3 regions of the Paraburkholderia sp. J10-1 genome follow, and region 3 is predicted to be linked to each of the others. Evidence: predicted binding sites of a transcription regulator. Region 3 holds the regulator's gene; each other region holds the start of a gene.
What was found. The regulator FliA, encoded in region 3, starts transcription of late flagellar genes. The targets are predictions, from matches to a motif close to CTAAAGTTTNNNNNNNNNNNGCCGNTA.
Positions count from the first base shown of each region.

Region 1: bcsB (cellulose biosynthesis cyclic di-GMP-binding regulatory protein BcsB) is a predicted target of FliA. The motif match lies at 3,965-3,991, and genes of this name have one in related genera.
Region 2: fliD (flagellar filament capping protein FliD) is a predicted target of FliA. The motif match lies at 3,048-3,074, and genes of this name have one in related genera.

Region 1 is NZ_CAJMYW010000011.1:21,482-28,281, forward strand. Features, by position in the region: gene U5A65_RS28650 (cellulose synthase subunit BcsC-related outer membrane protein) at 1-135, opposite strand, end outside; gene bcsZ (cellulose synthase complex periplasmic endoglucanase BcsZ) at 117-1,361, opposite strand; gene bcsB (cellulose biosynthesis cyclic di-GMP-binding regulatory protein BcsB) at 1,511-3,898, opposite strand; gene U5A65_RS28665 (O-methyltransferase) at 4,331-4,999, shown strand; gene U5A65_RS28670 (TonB-dependent siderophore receptor) at 5,101-6,800, opposite strand, start outside.
Region 2 is NZ_CAJMYW010000002.1:63,210-70,009, reverse strand. Features, by position in the region: gene U5A65_RS07160 (hypothetical protein) at 1-258, shown strand, start outside; gene U5A65_RS07155 (hypothetical protein) at 321-929, shown strand; gene U5A65_RS07150 (DUF2964 family protein) at 966-1,211, opposite strand; gene fliD (flagellar filament capping protein FliD) at 1,542-2,981, opposite strand; gene U5A65_RS07140 (YigZ family protein) at 3,139-3,732, opposite strand; gene U5A65_RS07135 (hypothetical protein) at 4,521-4,838, opposite strand; gene U5A65_RS07130 (acyl-CoA synthetase) at 5,150-6,800, opposite strand, start outside.
Region 3 is NZ_CAJMYW010000016.1:98,677-105,476, forward strand. Features, by position in the region: gene flgA (flagellar basal body P-ring formation chaperone FlgA) at 1-627, shown strand, start outside; gene flgM (flagellar biosynthesis anti-sigma factor FlgM) at 808-1,152, shown strand; gene U5A65_RS33250 (flagellar protein FlgN) at 1,202-1,645, shown strand; gene U5A65_RS33255 (GNAT family N-acetyltransferase) at 1,736-2,221, opposite strand; gene U5A65_RS33260 (DUF1778 domain-containing protein) at 2,184-2,516, opposite strand; gene U5A65_RS33265 (RNA polymerase sigma factor FliA) at 2,753-3,484, opposite strand; partial or broken gene U5A65_RS33270 (MinD/ParA family protein) at 3,841-4,623, opposite strand; gene flhF (flagellar biosynthesis protein FlhF) at 4,616-6,721, opposite strand.

The DNA of each region.
Region 1 (6,800 bases), on a different contig from region 3:
GCGGCTCGGCGGCGTGCCGGGACTGGCGAGGCCCGGCAGCGCGCACGCAGCGAGGCGCCGCGCCTCACGGCGCGCGCTGCGCGCACGAGCGGCGCGGCGAGCAGACGCGAGGGCGTTCAGCGCGGCGTGGGGCATGCGCTCGTCCATGCTGGGGCAACGCGGCCTTGCGCGTCGAAATGGTAGAGGCCGTCGAGGTAGCCGAGCCCGAACAGCATCAGCACGCTGCTGTAGTAGCCAGGCGGCGACTTCTGCGCGAGGGTGCGGCTGCGCTCGGCCTGAGCGTTCGCGAGATCGCTGCGGCCAAGCGCGGCCAGGTACGGCGCGACCGCGGCGGAAAAGCCGCCGTTGCCCTCGTTCGGCCCCGCTGTACCCGTAGTCGTGTCGACGCGCTCGGGCGGAAAACCCTGTGCGCCGACAAAGTCCGCGAGCGGCTTGAAGGTGGCGAGCGTGCTGGCGCGCAGCGGGTCGTCGCTCGCGAGCATGCCGGCCCACAGGTACACGCGAATGGCGTTGTAGGCGCTTTCGGCGTGCGTTTGCGCGTCGGGGGCGAAGCCGCCTTTCGCGTGATATTCCACCCAGTCGGGCGAGTAGCCCTTGGGCGCGGTCTCGTTGACGAGTCTCGCCGAGGAAGCCAGCAGCGCCTTCCATTCGCTCGCCTGCGGCAGCGCGAGCATGAAGCGCCGCATGACCTGGAGCGGCACGTAGCTCGGGTTCAGGCGCCAGCCGTCCTTGCCGATCGTGAAACCCACGGGCCCTGGCAGCACCGTGCGCCCAAGCCCCGGCAGCACGGCAGTTTCCTCGCGCACGATGTTGCGGGCCATGATCGTGCCGAGCGCGGTATAGCGGCGCTCGTTCCAGAGGCGCCCGGCTTCGAGCAGCGTATAGGCGATCCAGAGGTCGGCGTCGCTGGCGGGGTTGCTGTCGATCACGCCCCACTGGGGCTCGCCGGCGTGCGCGGCGCTGGCCGGCGCGGGAGCGGAAGCGTCCGCAGCCGCGACCGGCTTGCCGTCATCGCCGATATCGCGGCGCCCCCAGATCCATGCGGGCAAATGCGAGGCGAGATCGCCCTGCGCGAGATTGTTTTCGGTCCACGTGAGGACCTTGTCGAAGCTCGCCCGGTCGTTCGCGACCAGCGCGAAGAAGAGCGCGTAGGACTGCCCTTCGGAAACGGTGATCTGGCGAGGCGTGCTCGCGTCGATCACGCGGCCGTCGGCGCTCAGCAGCGTGCTGCGGAATATGCTCCATGCGGGCCAGGCGCAGGCGGCGGGGCTGGCGGACTTTGCGGCGGTAGCGTTTGCACCTGGCGCACCTGGCGCACCTGGTGCGGCCTGCGCAGCCGCGTGCGCCGTGGCAGCCGGCATCAGCAGTGTCAGTGCGGCGAGTGTCCCGAGTGGCCCTGGCGGCGCGAGCGGCGCGCAGGCGAGCGCGCCGGCCGTGAGCCAGCGCGCGAACCGGGGCGCGAGCCGTGGCGCCAGAGCCGGCGCGACCGTAGCCAAACCCGGGCGCATGATCAGGTCCCGGAGCGGCGGGTGGCCATGCGGCCGAGCGCCCAGAACACGGTGAGCGCAACGATCAGACCGGCCAGAATGCCCGCGAGCGCCATCAGCGACGGGTAGCGCGAGATCAACACCCAGGCGCGCGCATACCACGGCAGATCGCCGACGAAATAGCGCTCGCCCACGCGCAGGCCTTCAACCTGGCCGTGGCGCACGAGCGTGAGGTCGCCGTGCATCTGCGAGATCCTGGCGCCGTCCTGAAGCGCGTCGAGCACGTCGCCGAGCTGGGCCGACGAGGTGGTGGCGAGCGCCACCACGCTTCTGCCCGACTTCAGCGGCGACTCGAAGCCGATCAGCGCCGCCATCGGTCCGCCGAGCGTGACGATCGAGCGACCCGACGGCGTCGGGTCTTCGTCTTCGGTGCCGCCAAGCCAGCCGGGCCAGCCGGAGCGCTGGTCGCGCGTGGTCACCTCGGTCCTGCCGCGCTCGATGAGAAGCGGCAGGTCCTTGCCCCACTTTTCGAGCAACTGCGCGCCCGAGCCCACGCCGAGCACGAGCAGGTCGCTGTTGCGCACGGTGTCCACCTGGCTGGCCGGTACGATCGTCAGGCGCAGCGAGGGCAGGCCGGTCCACTGGCCCATGTGGCCGAGCAGCGTGAGCACGGCTTCCTGATCCTTCGTGTCGGGTTCGTCCGGAATCACGAGGGCCGTCTCGGAGAGGTCGGCCATGCGCGTGAATGGATAACCGCTGTTCGCGAAGTAGGCGAGATTGGGCAGCGCCGTGTAGTGCGCGAAGCCGCTGAAGTCGATGACCGAGTCGGGATCGACGGCCGCACGCGCGACATCGGTGGCGGTGGACGTGCACAGGCCCGTCTTCTGCGAATCGATATGAAACTGGAACTGGAACTGGTTGTCGCTGCCCACGCGGAACGCGGGAATCTCCAGATTGGTCGCAGCGCGCGTGTCCGAGCCCGAGAGCAGCGGCACGTTGATGCGCGCTTCGTCGGCGGCACGCGTGACGGGCCGCAGCCGCTGCGAGCGCACGAGCTGATCGTTGATGCTCACGTTGAGCACCGAGTCGTTCCACGCGGAAGGCGCCGTGTAGCGATAGCGGATATCGAGCGGCACGTTGCCCCGCGCCCACGCGTAGAGGTCGGCGGGCACGCGCAGATTCACGCGGATCGCGGGCGGGTTGTAGCCCGACACCTGGAGCTGCTGCGGGTCGGTGACCAGCTCGCGGAACAGCACGGGCCGGTCGGTGGGCACCCAGTTCGGCGCGTCGTAGGGCTTGCGCTCAGGCCCGAGATCGATCGACTTCACCATCACGCTGTTGCCCGTCATGCCCGCCTGCCCGAGCGCGAGTGCATAGGCGGCGTTCTGGAGTTCCTCGGGCGTGCGGCCCGCGAGCACGAGGAGCTTGCGTCCCGACTGCGGATCTGCGGCCGGGTTCGCCATGACCGAGATCGTGGGGCCCGTGATCTCCGGCAGCTTCAGCCCCTCGGGCACCTGCCCCGGCAGCACGAGCGCGATGGCGTTGGCGTCGGGTGGCACCGTGCGCGTGACCGGGAAGCGCGAGCCGCGATAGCTCGCGAGCGCGCCGAGCCACGACGAGACCACGCCCGCCGCACGCAGCACGGGCACGCCCGCGTTGGCGGCCAGCACGAAGGGCACGCGCACGAGCCGGTTGTCGTGGCGGTCGAAGAACGGCACGGGCAGCAGCGCAAGACTATCCGGCAGGACGATGCCCGCCGTGTTGAGCGTGAGCGACGTCTCGGGACTCACGTCGGCCCAGAGGCTCGAATGATAGGCATCCTCGCAATGATCGAGCGTGTAGTGCGCGATCATCTGCACGGTGATGCGGTTGTAGTCGGTGAAGAGGCGCGGATCGAGATCGATCTCGCTCGTCACGAGTTGCCCGGCTGTCTCCTTCACGAGCGGAATCGTCGCGACGACTTCACCGTTCACAAACACCTTGAGATGCGAAAGCGACCAGATCAGCGAGGGCGAGTAGGTGTAGACGAGCTTGAGCTTCGCGCCAGTCACCACTTCGTCGGTGCGCACGTCGACGCTCATGCCGGCGGTGGGATCGAGCCCGCGCAGCGCGATCGGCCCGTACACACCCATCTGGCGCAGCGTGAACGTGCGTGAGCGCGGCTCGCCAAGCGGCGCGGGCGCGGCAGGCCCGGGAATGACGGCGCCGGGCGCCGTCTGGATGACAACGGGCCCGGTCACCGCGGCGGAGGCCGCTGCCGGCGCGGCAGCGGGAACGTCGCTTGCTCCGGGCGCTGCCGCCTTGGTGGTCTGTGTAGCCGCGATAGCCGATTTGTCCACCGCGAAGAGGCTCGCCCCCAGCAGCAATCCGGCGACGAGCGCGCCCAGCCCAACTTGAACGGATAGTCGCATCGCAACAGCCCTTTGTTTTCTTCGCAGTGACTGTCTTTATCCAGTAAAGACAGCGATCAGGGATATTAGCGGCGTGGTGCCGCCAGTCGTTATCTCGAAACGGCGTCAATGTGGGTGGAGTGTAGCGGAGAGCAGAGGATCGTGCCCTATGAATGCACGTGTTTATGCCTGTTGCGTAGCGCGCGCAGACGACGGGCCGGCGCGGCCTGGCGGCCGATTTGACAGTTGCGCGCGTGGGTGCGGCGGCCCGCTTGGGGCGTTTGACAATTCCTGAGCGCGCAACAAAGAGCGGCGGCGTTGCGAATGCGCAACGGGGTCTTGCGCCTCGCGTGCCGAGTCAGCTTTCAGAGTCATTCAATCAGGATGCCGAACTGATGTTGCGCGAGCGGATGCGGTAATCTTGGCAGCGTGATCCAGACGGGGAACAGGGTAATGAACGAGCAAACGTGGCAAGCAGTGGATGACTGGTTCTGCGACCGGCTGATCGGCCCGGATGACGCGCTCGACGGCGCGCTCGCGGCAAGCGCGAAGGCGGGCCTGCGTGCGATCAACGTGGCGCCGAATCAGGGCAAGTTTCTGCATCTGCTCGCGCGCATTCAGGGCGCGCGGCGCATACTCGAAATCGGCACGCTGGGCGGCTATAGCGCGATCTGGCTTGGGCGCGCGCTGCCCGACGATGGCGCGATGGTGTCGCTCGAATTCAGCCCGGAGAACGCGGCCGTTGCGCGCGCCAACATCGCGCGGGCGGGGCTCGATGCGAAGGTCAAGGTCGTGACGGGACTTGCGCTCGAATCGCTCGACGCGCTGATTGCGCAAGGCGAGCCGCCGTTCGACTTCGTGTTTATCGACGCGGACAAGAGCAACAATCCGAACTACCTCGAACGCGTGCTGAAGCTATCGCGTCCCGGTACGGTCATCGTTGCCGATAACGTGGTGCGGGAAGGGCGCGTGGCCGATCCTGCCCATCACGAGGACGATGTGGTCGGCTTGCGGCGCTATTTCGACATGCTGGCTCACGACAAACGGCTGGAGACAACGGCTGTGCAGACGGTGGGAAGCAAGGGCTGGGATGGGTTTGCGATTACCGTGGTGGGCAGATAACGAACGTGTGTTGTCCGTAGACATACGGCAAAAGCAAAAAGGGCCTGGCAGATGAACTGCCGGGCCCTTTCTTCACAGTGCTATGTGCGCTCGATTGCCGATCAGAAGTCCGTCGTCATCGAGAACAGCACGGTACGCGGCGCACCCATCGTCAGATAGCCGCCGTTGGTCGACGACCAGTACGCCTTGTTCGCGAGGTTATACACGTTCGCGCGGAACGTAGTCGGACGCCCGAACACGTTCGTCGCATAGCGCGCACCGATATCCACCGTGTCCCATGCCTTGATCGACATGGTGTTGGCCGCGTCGAAATACTGCGGACCCGTATGCGTCCAGCGCGCCGAAAGCGTGAGGCCCTGAACCCAGGGCACGTCGTACTCGGCGCCCAGGTTGAGCAGGAAGCTCGGCACGCCCACCGGCGTCTTGCCGTCGGTCGAGCCGCCGTCGGTGTCGAGTTGCACGGCGTTGATATAGGTTGCGCCCGCAATCAAACGCACGCCCTTGTACACCTCGCCGAACACCGAGGCTTCCACGCCGCGATGGCGCTCGTTGCCGTTGGCCACATAGGCGCCCGCGCTATTGGTGTACGTCTGCGGCTTTTCGAGCTGGAACAGCGCGAGCTGCGCGCCGTACTTGCCGTTGTCGTACTTGGCGCCCACTTCATACTGCTTCGTGCGTTCCGGCGCGAGCTGCGCGCCATAGTTCGTCGTGCCTTGAGGGGCAATGCCGCCTGCCGAAAGCGACTCGCTGCGGTTCGCGTAGATCGACACGTTCTCCCACGGCTTGACCACGAGGCCGAACAGCGGCGTGGTGATCGAGTCGTTGTAGTTCGACGTTTGCAGCAGCGTGGACGACGAGTAGCCGTTCGACAGAATCTCCTGGTGACGCACGCCCACCGTGAACAGCACGCGGTCATGGAAGAAGCCGAGCGTGTCCGAAGCGGAGATGCTGCGCAGCAGGTTCAGCGCCGTGATCGGCGGGTTGCCGTCCATGCCGGCCTGCATCGTGGTGGCCGGATACGGCACCTGCGGCGTGTTGTAGAGATCGGTCGTGAACGGGCCGCCATAGGTCCAGCCCGACTGCGTTTCCACGCGCACGATCGAGGCGCCCGCGGTCACGAAGTGGCTCACCGGGCCGGTGTCGAAGTGGCCGCGCACGCCCGCTTCCGCCGAGGTCGCGCCTTCCTTGCGCACGACGCCCAGGCGCGAGCCATAGGTGTTCGTGGGATCGGTGTAGTAGGGCGAGAAGTATTCGCCGTGCTCGTTCGTGTGGCGCACGCCGCCCGTCACATACGCGGTCCAGCCGGGCAGGAAGTCGTATTCGGCGCGCAGGATGCCGACCGTGTCTTCGGCATCGCTATACGACCAGGTTTGCGCGTAGTTGTGCGTGGCCGAAGGCACGGCCGGGATCTCGTCGCCGAGGACGTAGACCACCGGGCGCCCGTCCGACACGTGCTGGCGCTGATACAGGAAGTCGCCTTCGAGGCGCAGCTTGTCGCCGCGCCAGTCGAGCGCCACGGCCGTCTGGTTGTTGCGGCGGTTTTCACCGTCGATGCTCGTTTCGCCGTCGCGGTTCGACTGGTTCACGCGAATGCCGAACTGGTCGTTGTCGCCGAAGCGGCGGCCCACGTCGATATGCGTGCCGAACTCGCCCGAGGCGCTGCCTTCGAGCGTCACGCGCGTGAGCGGTTTGTCGTCGGCGCGCTTCAGTTGCAGGTTCACGCTGCCGCCAATCGCGCTGCCGTTGGGCGAGGCGCCGTTCACGAACGCGCTCGCGCCCTTGAAGATGTCCACGCGCTCGA
Region 2 (6,800 bases), on a different contig from region 3:
GCCGCGGCTGCGTTGTGCGAGCCGAGCGAGGCCGACTATGCGTCGCTGCTCTCGACCGATTCGGGCCTGCCCGGGCCGGACTTCTACACGCGCTTCAAGCGCCTGCACGCCGAGCGCTATTACGCGACGCTCGGCGCGGACCGGCACCGGATGCTGCGGCTCGCCGAAAAACGCCAGCTTGCGAACGAGGAACGCGAGCGCGTGTATGCCCACTATCTGCGCTGTGCTGCCGAAGAAGCCTGCATGAACGGCGTGTGATCCGCGCGAGCGGTGCCGCGTTGTTCTCTTGCCATTGACGATCCACGAAAAGGAGTTGCCACATGTCCACGCGCAATCGTTCTTCCGCGCCGCTGCTCGGCGCTGTTCTCGTGTTTGCCCTCGGCGTGTCGACGCCGCTGCTTGCGCAGACGGCATCCGATGCCGCGCCTGAAAGCGCGCCGAACGCCCAGCTGCAGATCGGCGAGGTTCAGACCACGGCCACGGTCGTGAGCATCGACGCGGCCACCAATTCGGTCACGCTGCGCGGTGCGCGGCGCAACCTGGTGACGGTCGCGGTCGATCCCACCATCGGCGACGTGAGCAAGCTCAAGCCGGGCGATCACGTGAATATCCTCTACAAGGAGGCATTGCTGCTGCGCGCCGAAAAGGTGGCGACGAGGGGTATCCGTTCGCGCGTCGATACGGTCGCTACCACGCCCGCTTCCGGTGGCGTGGCGGCCACGGCGCACAGCGTTCAGGTGGTTGCGACGGTGCAGAAGATCGACCGCAAGAGCCGCAAGGTCGCGTTGCGCGGACCGACCCGCACGGTCGTGGTCGTCGCGCCGCCGGACGTGCCGCTCGAATCGATCAAGGTGGGCGACAGCATTCGCGCCGACTATGTGAGCGCGACGGCGGTGCAGGTCACGCGCGACGGCCAGAAACTGCAGTGAGGAAATGACGCGTGGGCGGCGTGCCAGGCAAGGGCGCTAGTCCACGCGATTGCGGTCGCGCACGAGGATCGTGACGTAGATCGCCGTGCAGACGATGATGACGGCCACGCCGGTAATCACCTTCTGGTGGTCGAAGTTGATGAGGCCGACCACCGCGATGGCGATGCCGGCGGCGGAGCCGAGCGTGCCCATCGCGGCCACGAAAATGCGCATCTTGCTCCAGACGCGATGGCGCCGCTCGGGACCTGCGCCTTCCATAAATCGATGCAGTCGATCAAACATGGCGGCTCTTCCGGGTTGGGTAGAAGTCGGTCATGCGGGCACGATTGAATGAGCGGCCCTGACCAGTTCACGCACAGTTCAAGTATAGCCAGCCCATTATTACGCGTTCTTTCATTTGCCTGCACGCTATCGCGCCGGAATACCCGATCGCTTTTTGCGCAGGTTTAAGTTTGGCTTAATTTTCGCTCGCGATGATGGGGCCGTCGGGTCGATTTGATAGTTCGATTCGCGGTTGTTCTTCACGTCCCCTGTTGGCCGCCGATTCGTTCGGCGGCCTTTTTTTTGCCTGCCCTCGACGTTTGCTAGCGTCGAGCCGCGCGCATTCAAGCCTTATTTGTGATTGGTCGCGAGCGCGCCCGCGCTGTTCGCGCCGCCGAAAAGCTGCGTCAGATATTGCTGGTTGTTGTTCATGATCGACATGAGGTTATTGAGCGCGGTGAACTGGCTGTTGAATTTCGCAGTGAGCTGGGTGGCGCGCGCCTCGAGCAACGACGACTGCTTCTTGATGTCGTCGAGTTCCTTGTTGATGGCAGTGCTGCGCCGCTCGATGATGCCGCTCGATTGCACGTAGGGCGTGATGGCGCTGCTCAGTTTCGCGGTCATGCCGCTGCTGCCAAACAGCGCTGCAATCGCGCGATTGCCCGGTTGCAGCGCATTCTTGAACGTATCGTCGTCGATCTCCAGCTTCCCGCTCTTGTCGAGCTTGATGCCAATCTCGCCCAGCGAGTGGGTTACGCCGTCGTTGCCCTTCACGCCCGCCGATACGGCGGCCGGCAAACTCGACGCGAGCGTGCGCGCGATCGAGTCGCCGAGCAGCGCGCCCGCTTGTGCGCTGCTCGTACCGGTGGCGGCCGTGTAGGAGGTCAGCCCGTTCAGGGCGTCCACGTAGCTGTTGTACGCCTTCACGAAGTCGCGGATGGACGTGCCTGTCGCTTCGGTGTCGGGGGCGATGGTGAGCGTTTGCTTCGTGCCCACCGAAGCGCTTTCGAGCTTGATCGTGATGTCGCTCACCACGCCCTCGAGCGTGTTGCTCGCGCTCGTGACGCGCGTACCGTCTATGTGCAGTTCTGCGTCGCCGGCTGGCTCGACTTCGCGCATCTGCGAGGAAGCGAGGCGCGTATCGACGCCCGTGCCCGCCTGCACGTCGATCGCGTTGGCCGCGCCGGTTTTGTTCGCGCTCAGCACGAGGTGCTGACCGTCGGCGCCATTGACGATCGACGCCGTGACGCCGGGGTTGTCCTTCGCCCGGTTGATCGCCGCGGCGACATCGGTGAGCTTGTTGCTGCCCGCGGCGATCGTCAGATGCATGGACTTGCCGCCCATCGAAATGTCGAGGCTGCCCTCGCCGAGCGTCTCGCCCGTGGCGAAGCTATCCGAGGTGAGCTTGTGCGCGCTCGCCAGGTGATCGACCTCGACCGTGAAGCTGCTCGCCACCGCGCTCTTGCCGGCAACCGCGCTCAACCCTTTGTCCTTTTCGCTCGTCGTGACCGTGAAGCGTTGCAGCGCGGCGCCGTCCTTGAACGGCTCGAGTGCGCTCTGGAGCGAAGCGAGCGCCGACTTCAGCGTGCCGAGCGCTGAGAGCGTCGTGTTGCTGGCCGTTTGCTTCGCGCTGAGGATGGCGCTTGGGCCCGCGATCTTCGCGTTGACGAGCGCCTTGACGAGCTGGTTGACGTCGAGCGTGGAGTTGGTCGCGCCGCTGATGATCGACTGGGCGGCGTCGCTCAGCGCGCTGTTCGCGCTGGCGGTGGTGTTCGTGATCGTGCTTGCCATGAAAGAAGTCCGTTCGTTCCGGTGCGTCGAGTCGACGGAGCGCGCGAATGCGCGGCCATGCTTTCATTACGGCAAGCTTTCATGAAACTTAATGAAAGATTTGAAAAGAATTTGAAAAGTTCATGCCTCGCTTTCGTGGGGGGTGCGGGCGAACGTTTCAGACGTGCTCGGGGAAGCCGGAGCGGCCTTGCGTGATGTCGGTTAGCGCGTTGCGCGCGGCCTCCACGGCGGTGGCGGGCAGCTGGATCGTGAGGCGCACGGTCATGGTGTATTGGCTTTCCACGAGCGTGAACTGCTCCTGGTCGATCCAGTGACGCACGCGGGTTTCGTCGGGGTAGCCGAGTTCGACCGTGAGGCGCGCCTGCGCGATGCGCTCGACGCGCGCGGCCCCCTGCAGGGCGGTGGCGATGGCGTCGGTATAGGCGCGCACGAGGCCGCCGGCGCCGAGCTTCACGCCGCCGTAGTAGCGCACCACGGCCGCGAGCACGCCGTCCAGGTCGTGATGGCGCAGCACTTCGAGAATCGGGCGCCCGGCGGTGCCGGAGGGCTCGCCGTCGTCGGACATGCCGGACTGGCCGCCCGCGAGCAGGGCCCAGCAAACGTGCGTGGCAGTGGGATGTTCGTCGCGCAGACGGCGGATTTCAGCCATGGCCGCTTCACGGTCGGCCACGGGAATGGCGTGCGCGATGAAGCGGCTCTTGCGGATCTCGAGTTCCGCGGTGACGGGATGGGCGAGGGTGAAAGTCGGCACAGGCGGGTTGGCACGGCAGGCGAAACCACCATGTTAGCCGATGCGCACCGACCGGATTTCGACGTCCGGCCCCATATCTTGCCAGTTTGTGTAATGGATCTTTGCGCGGGATGCTAGTGACGCCCTGGCTTTCAGGCCGGATAATGCTCGGCATGACGGATCTAGCTCTGGCTGGAGCGAAGCCGAACTCCTCATTCGGTGATCCGTCATAGTCCTTTCTCTCGCGGCGCCGTTGCGGCCGACGCGAATCCCCAAGCGCACAGAAGCCAAAAAAATCCCCGGTCGGACTGAGTCACGACCGGGGGTCACAAGGCTCGCCTGTTCTCAAGAGGCAATCCCACATTACGTCCGCAAAATTGCGTCCGCAATCGGAAAAAAAACCTGGTGCGCTTCGCGTTCGGCGCGCGCTAGTGTTCTCACGGGTGCCAAAAAAAATCCCGGCCATCGCTGGCCGGGCAATGAGAATACACCGTGCGCTCCGGGGAACGAAACGCCCGACAACGTTACTAGCGGGCCGTGCGACCGGCAACACTTTCGCATTACCTTCAATTACTGACGTATGCCTTTCGGGTGGCGCCCGGCGCCCGGCGCGGCGGGCTGGAATGGCCGTGTGGCGGGCATTGTCGGAAAATTATTTCGCATGCCGAATGATATTTGCGCCTGAGTGCGCACATGGCTGAGTAAGGTGCTGAAATGCGCCGAGGCCGATCTCCCCTCGGGAAGACCGGCCTCGGTGTGCCACCTCCGGCGCCGCCAGGGAAGGCGGCCCGTCGATCAGGCGTACGTTATCAGTAACGCGGCGGGGGCGGCGGACGATGGTCGCCGTCACGATAGTGCGGGGGGCCCGGATCGTGCGGATGATGGTGCATCCACTCGTCGTGCGCCCAGTAACGGTGGCCGTCCCAATAACGGTCATCGTGCCAGCCGATCGAGACATGCGCGTCCACCGGCATCATGTGCGGTTGGCCGTATTGCGGCGTCGATTCGGCACGCAGCCCATACGGTGCGGATTGAGCGAAGGCGCTCGATGCGCCCATCAATGCGCCGCCGGCGATCAGTGCTGCGGCGATGGCGCGGGCGGGGGTCTTCCAGCTCTTGGTATTCATGAGTTACCTCCTCTTTGGTTGCGTCGTCAGTCACGCGGCATCGGGATGCCTTTGTGTTGCGACCACGGATCAAAGCTTATCGGCCCGAAGCGGAGGAAAACGTGACACCTTGTAAGCTTTCGTTTCATACGATTCTTCATGCCCGAAGGGCCGTTTTGACAGTTGGCCCTTGATGCAAAAAGGATTAAGCGCCACGCCTGACAATCGCAAACAGGTCCCGCACGGTCGCGTTGTCAACTGGCGTTACATTCGGGCGGCGCGCGCCGCCCGAATGCGTCACCTGTACCGGCCGGCGGGTGCCGGTGTCGTTTTTACCGAGGTGTTTTCGGCGCGTCTTGCGTGCCGGCCAGATCGATGGCGCTTTGCGAACCTAGTTGCGCGCGCAACTCATATTTCTGGATCTTGCCCGTGGCCGTGCGCGGCAGTTCGCCAAAGCGCACGGCGCGCGGCACCTTGAAGTGCGCGAGAAAGAGCCGGCAGTGCGCGATGATTTCCTCGGCCGTCACGCTCGCGCCAGGCCGCAATTCGACGAACGCGCAAGGCACTTCTCCCCACTTCGGGTCGGGCATCGCCACGACGGCGGCGAGCGCGACGGCAGGGTGGCGATACAGCGTGTCTTCGACTTCGATGCTCGAGATGTTCTCGCCACCCGAGATGATGATGTCCTTGCTGCGGTCGGTAATGCGCACGTAGCCGTCGGGCGTCATCACGCCGAGGTCGCCTGTATGGAACCAGCCGCCGCGGAACGCCTCTTCGGTCGCGCGCTCGTTCTTTAAATAGCCCTTCATGCAGATGTTGCCGCGGAACATGATCTCGCCGAGCGTTTCGCCGTCGGCGGGCACGGGCTCCATCGTCTGCGCATTGCGCACGCTCACACCGCTTTGCAGGTGATAGCGCACGCCCTGGCGGGCGGCGAGGCGCGCCTGTTCCTCTTCGGGCAGCGTCTGCCAGCGCTCCTGCACCGCGCACACGGCAGCGGGACCGTACACCTCGGTCAGACCGTACACATGCGTAAGCTCGATGCCGATCGCCTTCATCTTCGCGATCACGGCCGGTGGGGGCGGCGCGCCGGCGACCATCGTGCGCACGGTGTGCGCGATGCCATCGCGATACTCCGCGGGGGCGTCGGCGAGCGCGCCCTGCACGATGGGCGCGCCGCAATAGTGCGTGACGCGCTCGCTGCGAATGAGGTCGAACACGAGCTTCGCGTCGAACTTGCGCAGGCATACGTTGACGCCCGCGCGCGCGGCGACGGTCCACGCGAAGCACCAGCCGTTGCAGTGAAAGAGCGGCAGCGTCCAGAGGTACACGGCGTGCTTGGGCATGTCCCATTCGAGGATGTTGCTCACCGCGTTGAGGTACGCGCCGCGATGGTGATAGACCACGCCCTTGGGGTCGCCCGTCGTGCCCGAGGTGTAGTTCAGCGCAATCGCGTCCCATTCGTTGCTCGGCGTCACCCAGGCGTACTCGGGATCGCCCTGTTCGAGGAACGCTTCGTAGTCGGTCGCGCGCGGGAAGAACTCGGGGTCGGCGGGCGCGATGTCGGCCACGCTGATGATCTTGAGGTTCGGAAATTCGAGCGCCGCACGTTGCGCGAGCGCCGCGAATTCGGTATCGACGATCAGCGCTTTCGCTTCGCCATGGCGCAGCATGAACAGCATGGTTGCGACATCGAGCCGCGTGTTGAGCGTATTGAGCACCGCACCGAGCATGGGCACGCCGAAATGCGCCTCGACCATTGCGGGGATATTGGGCAGCAGCGCCGCCACCGTGTCGCCGCGGCCGATGCCCGCCCGCGCGAGCGCGCTCGCGAGCCGCCGCGTGCGCGCATACGTTTCGCGCCAGGTGCGGCGGACGTCGCCATGGACCACGGCGAGGCGCTCGCCATAGACTTCGGCCGCGCGGGCGATGAAATCGATTGGCGTGAGCGGCACATAGTTGGCTTCGCGTTGTGCGAGCCCT
Region 3 (6,800 bases):
CCCGGTCAGCAGGACGGCGAATCGATTCGCGCCGTCGCGCTCACCTTCCTGCAGCAGCAGTCGGCGGGCCTGCCGGGCCACGTGAACATTACGGTCGCGCCGGTGTTCCCGCGCGGCCTCGCGGCCTGCACCTCGCTCGAACCGTTCATGCCGCCGGGCGCGCGCACGTATGGCCACACGACCGTGGGCGTGCGCTGCATCGGCGCGAAGCCGTGGACGCTCTATTTGAGCGCGCGCATTGCCGTGGACGTGACTTACTACGTGGCCTCGCGCCAGATCGGCGCGGGCGAGGCCCTCTCGGCCGCGGACTTCATGCCGCGCGCGGGCGACCTCGCGAACCTGCCGCAAACCATCATCACCGATCCCAACCAGGCAACGGGCGCCGTCGCGCTCGCGCGTATTGCCGCGGGCCTGCCGCTGCGCACCGACATGCTGCGCAGCGCGGCTTCGGTCGTGATCGGACAAACCGTCAAGGTGATCGCCGTGGGCAGCAACTTCACGATCTCCGCCGAAGGCAGCGCGCTGAACAACGCCGAACCCGGCCAGCAGGTGCGCGTGCGCACGAGCGGCGGCCAGATCATCTCGGGCGTGGTCAAGGACGCCGGCACCGTGCAGGTGCAAATCTAGGCTCAGCAAGATCTGGTAAGGGCCGGATCGAGGCGGTTTCAGCCCCAACCGGCGGCCCGATCCGGCGGTTTCCGGCTTTGTGCGCCAGCACACGTAACAGCATGTAACGGTGGGATTTTCGGCTAAAGTTCGGCCCGACCTATGCCGTTATCAAGGTCAAATCGATCAGGAAAGCCCATCGTGAAAGTTGACTCCTCCACCCGCAATGATCCGCGCCCGCTGCAGGATGGCCTTGCGCGCTCGCAAGCCGATTCGAGCGGCGTAAGCGCCGCCAGCACCGACAGCGCGGCCACCTCCGGCGCGGCAAGCAGCACGAGCGCTGCGGGCGCGAACGTGAACCTCTCGTCGCTGTCGTCGACGATGCGCTCGCTCGCCGCGAGCGGCTCCGCCGACATCGACACGGCACACGTGCAGTCGATCAAGGACGCGATCCGCAACGGCACGCTGCAGATCGATTCCGGCAAGATTGCCGACGGCGTGATTCAGACCGCCCGCGACCTCGTTAAGCCGACGTCGGCTAACTGACGTTCGACGCACGAGCGCCGCGCACACTTCGCTTTTTTGGTGCCTTGCAATGAAAGATGCCCTGTTGGCCACACTGATCGACGAACACGCCACGGTTGAGGCGTTCGCGTCGCTGCTCGCCTATGAAGAAAAGGCGCTCGTGTCGGCCGACGGCATGGAGGCGCTCCCGCAAATCGTCGAGCAGAAGACGACGCTCACGCAGCGTCTCGCAGGCCTCGAAAAGGCGCGCGACGCGCAGCTGGCAGGCCTCGGCCTCCCCGGCGGCCGCAAAGGCATCGAAATGGCCTGCGACGGCGACACGCGTCTCGCGAGCCAGTGGGAGTTGCTCAAGGGTTCGACCGAACGCGCGCGCCGCAAGAATCTCACGATCGGCATGATGATCCGCACGCGCATGGAACATAACCGCCGCGCGCTCGCGATCCTGCGCGGCGAAACGGGCAACGGCGCGATGCTGTACGGCCCCGATGGGCGGCTGCCGGCGTTCGGGCTGTAAGCGGCGCTCACCAGGGATTCGCCAAAGACAAAAGCCGAAGCGTTGCCGCTTCGGCTTTTTTGTTTGGGGCAACGGATCGCCTTCAGATTTTCATGCCTGCTTGATCGTCGCGACCGGCAGGAAGAGTCTGCGCGGCGCATCGGTGAACGGCTCAAATCCGTATTTCCGATAGAAGCCCGCTGCGTTCTCATCGAGCGCATCGACGAGAACACACTGCACGCCCACCGACTCCGCCGTCGTCAGAACAACATCCAGTGCGTGCATCAGCAGATATTCGCCAAGGCCCAGGCCCTGGTGCCGCCTGTCTACCGCCAGCCGGGCGAGCAGGACTGCGGACACGCTCCTCGGCAGCCGTGCGGCCGGCATTCCCTGCGTTTCTACCGCTGTCGCCGCAAGGGCGTAGTAGCCCGCAATCGTGCGCGGCGCGGACGACACCGCTGCAACGTAAGTGCGAGATAGATTCTTCTTTTGGTGCTGACTCGCTACGTGGCGAATCCATTCGCTCATCGAGTCGACGCCACAGTCGAAGCTGCTGCGGTCATCGCTCTCCCTCAGCTGACGAATCTGCGTTTGCACTCTTGTTCTTCCTGAAACGAGCCATCGCGCGCTGCAGCGCTTCATTGGGCTTCGGCGGCTCGTCCAGCAAAGCGAAGAAGCGCTTCGATTCGTCCATCGTCAGGCGAATGGAACGAATGACCTCTTCCTGCTCGATAACCTGCTCCGCGGCCCGAAGCGCGGCCTGCACAATAAACTGGTTGAGGGTGCTGCCCGAAAGGTCTGCAGCAAGCTGCAGGATTTCCTGTTTCTCCGCGCTCAACCGGGCAGTGATTCGCCCGCGGCTGGAGTTTTCCATACCGTTGTTGATAGCCATTGTTCATCCTTTTTTCGGGCCTGGCACACGCCTACATCGTTTGGCGGATGCGCGGCCCGCGGTTCACGTTCGCGTCGCTCTCCATTGACGGAGTGGAGCCACTATATCACGCGTGGTGACAAATTGGCACCACGCAATTCGAACTGCCCGCCAAACAAAAAAGCCGGAGCGCTCCCGCACCCCGGCTCTTTCACCGCAACCCAGCCCACGCCAGCGAAGGCGCGGCGTCTACCGCCTCAATTCTCCTGGCCGGCCCACGCCATCTCGCGCAGCCGAGTGCGCAGGCGCGCCACCGCCTGGCTGTGCAGCTGGCACACGCGCGACTCGCTCACCTCCATCACCGCGCCGATTTCGCGCAGGTTCATGCCGCGCTCGTAGTAGAGCGACATGAGCAGCTTCTCGCGCTCGGGCAGCCGCTCGATCGCTTCGACGAGCGCGCCGCGCAGGCTGTCGTCGAGCAGCGCCGAAAGCGGGTCCGAGTGATCGACGCAATAGCGGTCGAGGAACGGTTCGTCCTCGGCGGAGCGGTCGAAGTCTTCGTAATAGATGAGCTGGCTGCCATGCAGGTCCTGCAGCATGCTCTGGTATTCGTCGAGCGGCATGCTCAGATGCTCGGCGATCTCCGTTTCGCTCGCCGAGCGCCCGAGCCGCTGCTCCACCTGGTGCACCGCGCTTTCGACTTCGCGCGAGGTGCGGCGCAGGCTGCGCGGCAGCCAGTCGTTGCTGCGCAGCTCGTCGAGCATCGCGCCGCGAATGCGCTGGCTCGCGTAGGTCTCGAACTGCGCGCCCTGATCTTCCTTGTAGCGGTTGGCCGCGTCGAGCAGGCCGATCATGCCGGCCTGGATCAGGTCGTCGAGGTCCACGCTCGCCGGCATCTTGGCCACGAGCTGCAAGCCGAGCCGTCTGACGAGCGGCGCGTACTTCGCAAGCACGTCGGCCTGCGAAATTTTTCCTTGAGCGTTATACATCGTGCTCTCCACTTCTCATGTCCCTGATTGGCGTCGTCGTGAGCACGTCAGACGTGCTGCGGCGACGTGCGCTGCGCGGGCGTATCGGTCCGCCAGCCCACATGGGCCGGTGCGGACGCGGATGTTGCGTTGGGTGCGGGATGCACACCCGTCACGCTGGCTACGAACGAATCGGCGTTCGCGGCGAGCGCGCTGTGTGCGGCGTTTGTTGCATGCGTAGCGTGTAGCTGGACGCCGTCTCGCGGCACGCCGTCCAGGTCGTCGGCGGGTGCGTCGCCCGCCGCTTCGTGTGCTTCGTCCGCGGGGACGAATGCGGCGCTGGCGCGCGCCGTGGCCGGCGAGCACGCCGAAACCGCGGGTCGCATGGGCCAGTGCGGCAGTTCGGCGGCCACGTGCCGGAAGTCGCGCGCGGCGTTCGTCGAAGGAAACGCATCGACGATGCAGCGCGCGAGCTTGAGCGCCTGCGCCATGTGCTGATCGGCGGCGACGCATCCGGCGCTTTCGAGCGACACGCTCAGGTAGCGGCTCGCCACCCCGGCGAGGTTTTCGATTGCGGTGTGCGCGTCGCTCGCATTCGCGACATGATTCGCAAGCACGCGGAACTGTGCGATCGCATGCGCGAAGTGCAGCCGCTTCATGCACGCATACGCATCCGTGATCGACTGCGCACCGATGCGCATGACGATCAGCACGTCATGCGCGTGCATGGCGAGCGGCGAGAGCGCGCCTTCGGCATCGAGCTGCGCGTCGATCAACACGATGTCCGCGGGGCCCGAAATGACTTTTTGCAGTTGCGCGGACGTGTACTGCGCGCGGTTGTCGCGCGAGGCGGCCAGCACGCCGAAGCCGAGTGCGTGACGCCCCACGGCTTCGTCGAGCGTGCGCTCGCCGCGCATCACGGCGGCGAAGTTGCCTGCGCCGCGCACATTGCCCACCAGCGAGCAGACCGAGCGGGGTCCGAGGCACTCGTCGATCACGAGCACGTCCTTACCCTGCGCGGTGAGCGCCGCCGCGAGATTGACCACGGCGGTCGTGCGGCCGGGCGAACCCGCGCCGCCTGTGACCGCGACCACGCGCGAGCCTTCGCGCGCGAGGAGCCGCCGCAGCCCTTCAGCCTGATCGATTACGAACTTATCCAAACCTGACCTCGGGAGCCTGCGAATTCGAACGCGTCGAGAGTGCCGACAGCAGCGCCGGGATATCGTCTTCGTGCGGCACGAACGGCGAGCTCTCTCGCGGTATGCAGAACGCGCTGCGGATCAGGAAGCGGCGCGTCGCCACGTAAAGGTTCTCGGGGACCTTCTGGCCCGTCGAGACGTAATGCACCGGCAGCTTGTAGCGCAGCACCGTGTCGAGCGCGCTGCCGAGGTTGGTCGCCTCGTCGAGCTTGGTGAGGATGCAGCCCGTGAGCGGCGCGTTTTCCGGGCCGCTCTGGTAGGCCTGCACGACTTCGTTGAGCGTGTCGCCGTGGTTGGTCGCCGAGAGCAGCAGCAGGCGCTGCACCGGGCGGCCGGCGCCGCACAGCATGGCGATCTGGTCGGCCACGGCGCGGTCGCGCTGGCTCATGCCGATCGTGTCGATCAGCACGATGTGCTTGTTCTTGAGCTCGGTGAGGGCGAGCTGGAGGTCCGCGCCGTCGCGCACCGCGTGCACCGAAACGCCGAGGATCTTGCCGAAGATGCGCAGTTGCTCGTGGCCGCCGATACGGTAGCTGTCGGTGGTGAGGAGCGCGACCTTGCTCGCGCCGAAGCGCATCACGCAGCGCGCGGCGAGCTTCGCCGTGGTCGTGGTCTTGCCTACGCCGGTCGGGCCCATCAGCGCGAACACGCCGCCGCGCTCCATGAGCGCCTCTTCGTCTTCGAGCACCGGCAGGTTCGATTCGAGCACCGACTGGAGCCATTCCATGCCGGCTTCTTCGGTTTCGACTTCGGGCAGGCGGTCGATCATCATCTTCACGAGCTGCGCCGAAAAGCCCGCGGCGAACAGCTGCTTGGTGAGCGCGCCTTGCACCGGGCTGCGGCGCTGGCGTTCGCCCCACAGGAGGCCCGCGAACTGCTCTTCCATCATGCCGCGCATGGAGGCGAGTTCGTTCATCACGGTTTCGTTGACGACTTGCTCGATGCGCGCGCGGATCGCTTCGCTCACGGTCTGTGCCGCGTCGGCGCCCTGCGCGTTGCGGCTGCCGGGCGCGGGACCCGCGGCTTCCGGGCCGTGGCCGAGGCGCTGTGCTGCGCGGCGCGCGGCGACGTGCGCGGCCTCGAGCGCCCAGTCGGGCGTGCTGGCGTCCACATCGGGCGGCAGCACCGGATCGGCGACATTGCCAAGACCGCGTGCGGCTGCGGCCGCGGGCGTCATGCCCGGCACGCGCGGAGCGTTCTGCTGGTTTGCGATACGGCGAGCGTGATCGATGAGCCAGGGGTTCGACTCGGCCATCGTGCGCGGCGCATCGCTCGCGCTCGCGGCGGCGGCCTGCTCGAGGCGCGCCGCGGCTTCGCGGGCGGCGGCCGGGGCGTTGGCGTTCGCGGCCGGCGTCATGGACGCAAACGATGGCGCAAAGGCGGATGTGGCAAGCGACTCGGTCGCGGCCTGCAGCGCCATTTGCAGCGGCGAGTGCGCGTGCGGCACCGTTTGCTGCGATTGCGTTGCCTGCAGCGCGGCATGCAGCGTCGGCGGCATCGCCGATTGCGCGGCCTGCTGGCCTGCCGCGGCGCGCGACGAAGGCGAAAGCGACCCACCTGCGGCGGACGCTGCCGCCGGTGCCTGGCCCGTTGCCTGGCCGAGCGAGACAGCGGTGTCGGCGGCGTGATCGCCATCCGGCGTATCGGCGTCGGCATTCGCGCCGCCGTTTTCGGCGCCCACTTCCGGGCTCGCGCCGAACACCGATGAGAACACGTCCGGCATGCCGCTCGCGTAGGGGTTCGCCGCGCCGATCGGGGCGGCGAGCGCAGCCGGTGCGCCGGGCGCAGCGCGCGGTGAGCGCGGCATTTGCGTCATGGCGGAGGGCTGCGCGAACGCGCCGCCTTGACCACCCTGGCCGCTCAAGCCAACCAGCGCTTGGGCCGCGGCAGCATCGGCCGGCGCGATCGCCGCGAGATCGCGGTCCGCGAGCGCGACGATTTCAACGCTGCCGTCGTCGAGCGTGCGGTTCGACAGAACGACGGCGTCCGCACCCAACGCTTCGCGTACGAGCCGTAACGCGTCGCGGCTGGTGCCACCGATGAATTTGCGAATGTTCAAGCTGAGCCCCTGATGAGGTAAGCGGCTGATGCCGCCGCCGGTCGTCTGTTGCTGGAATGGCGCTGGATTGCTGCCGGCC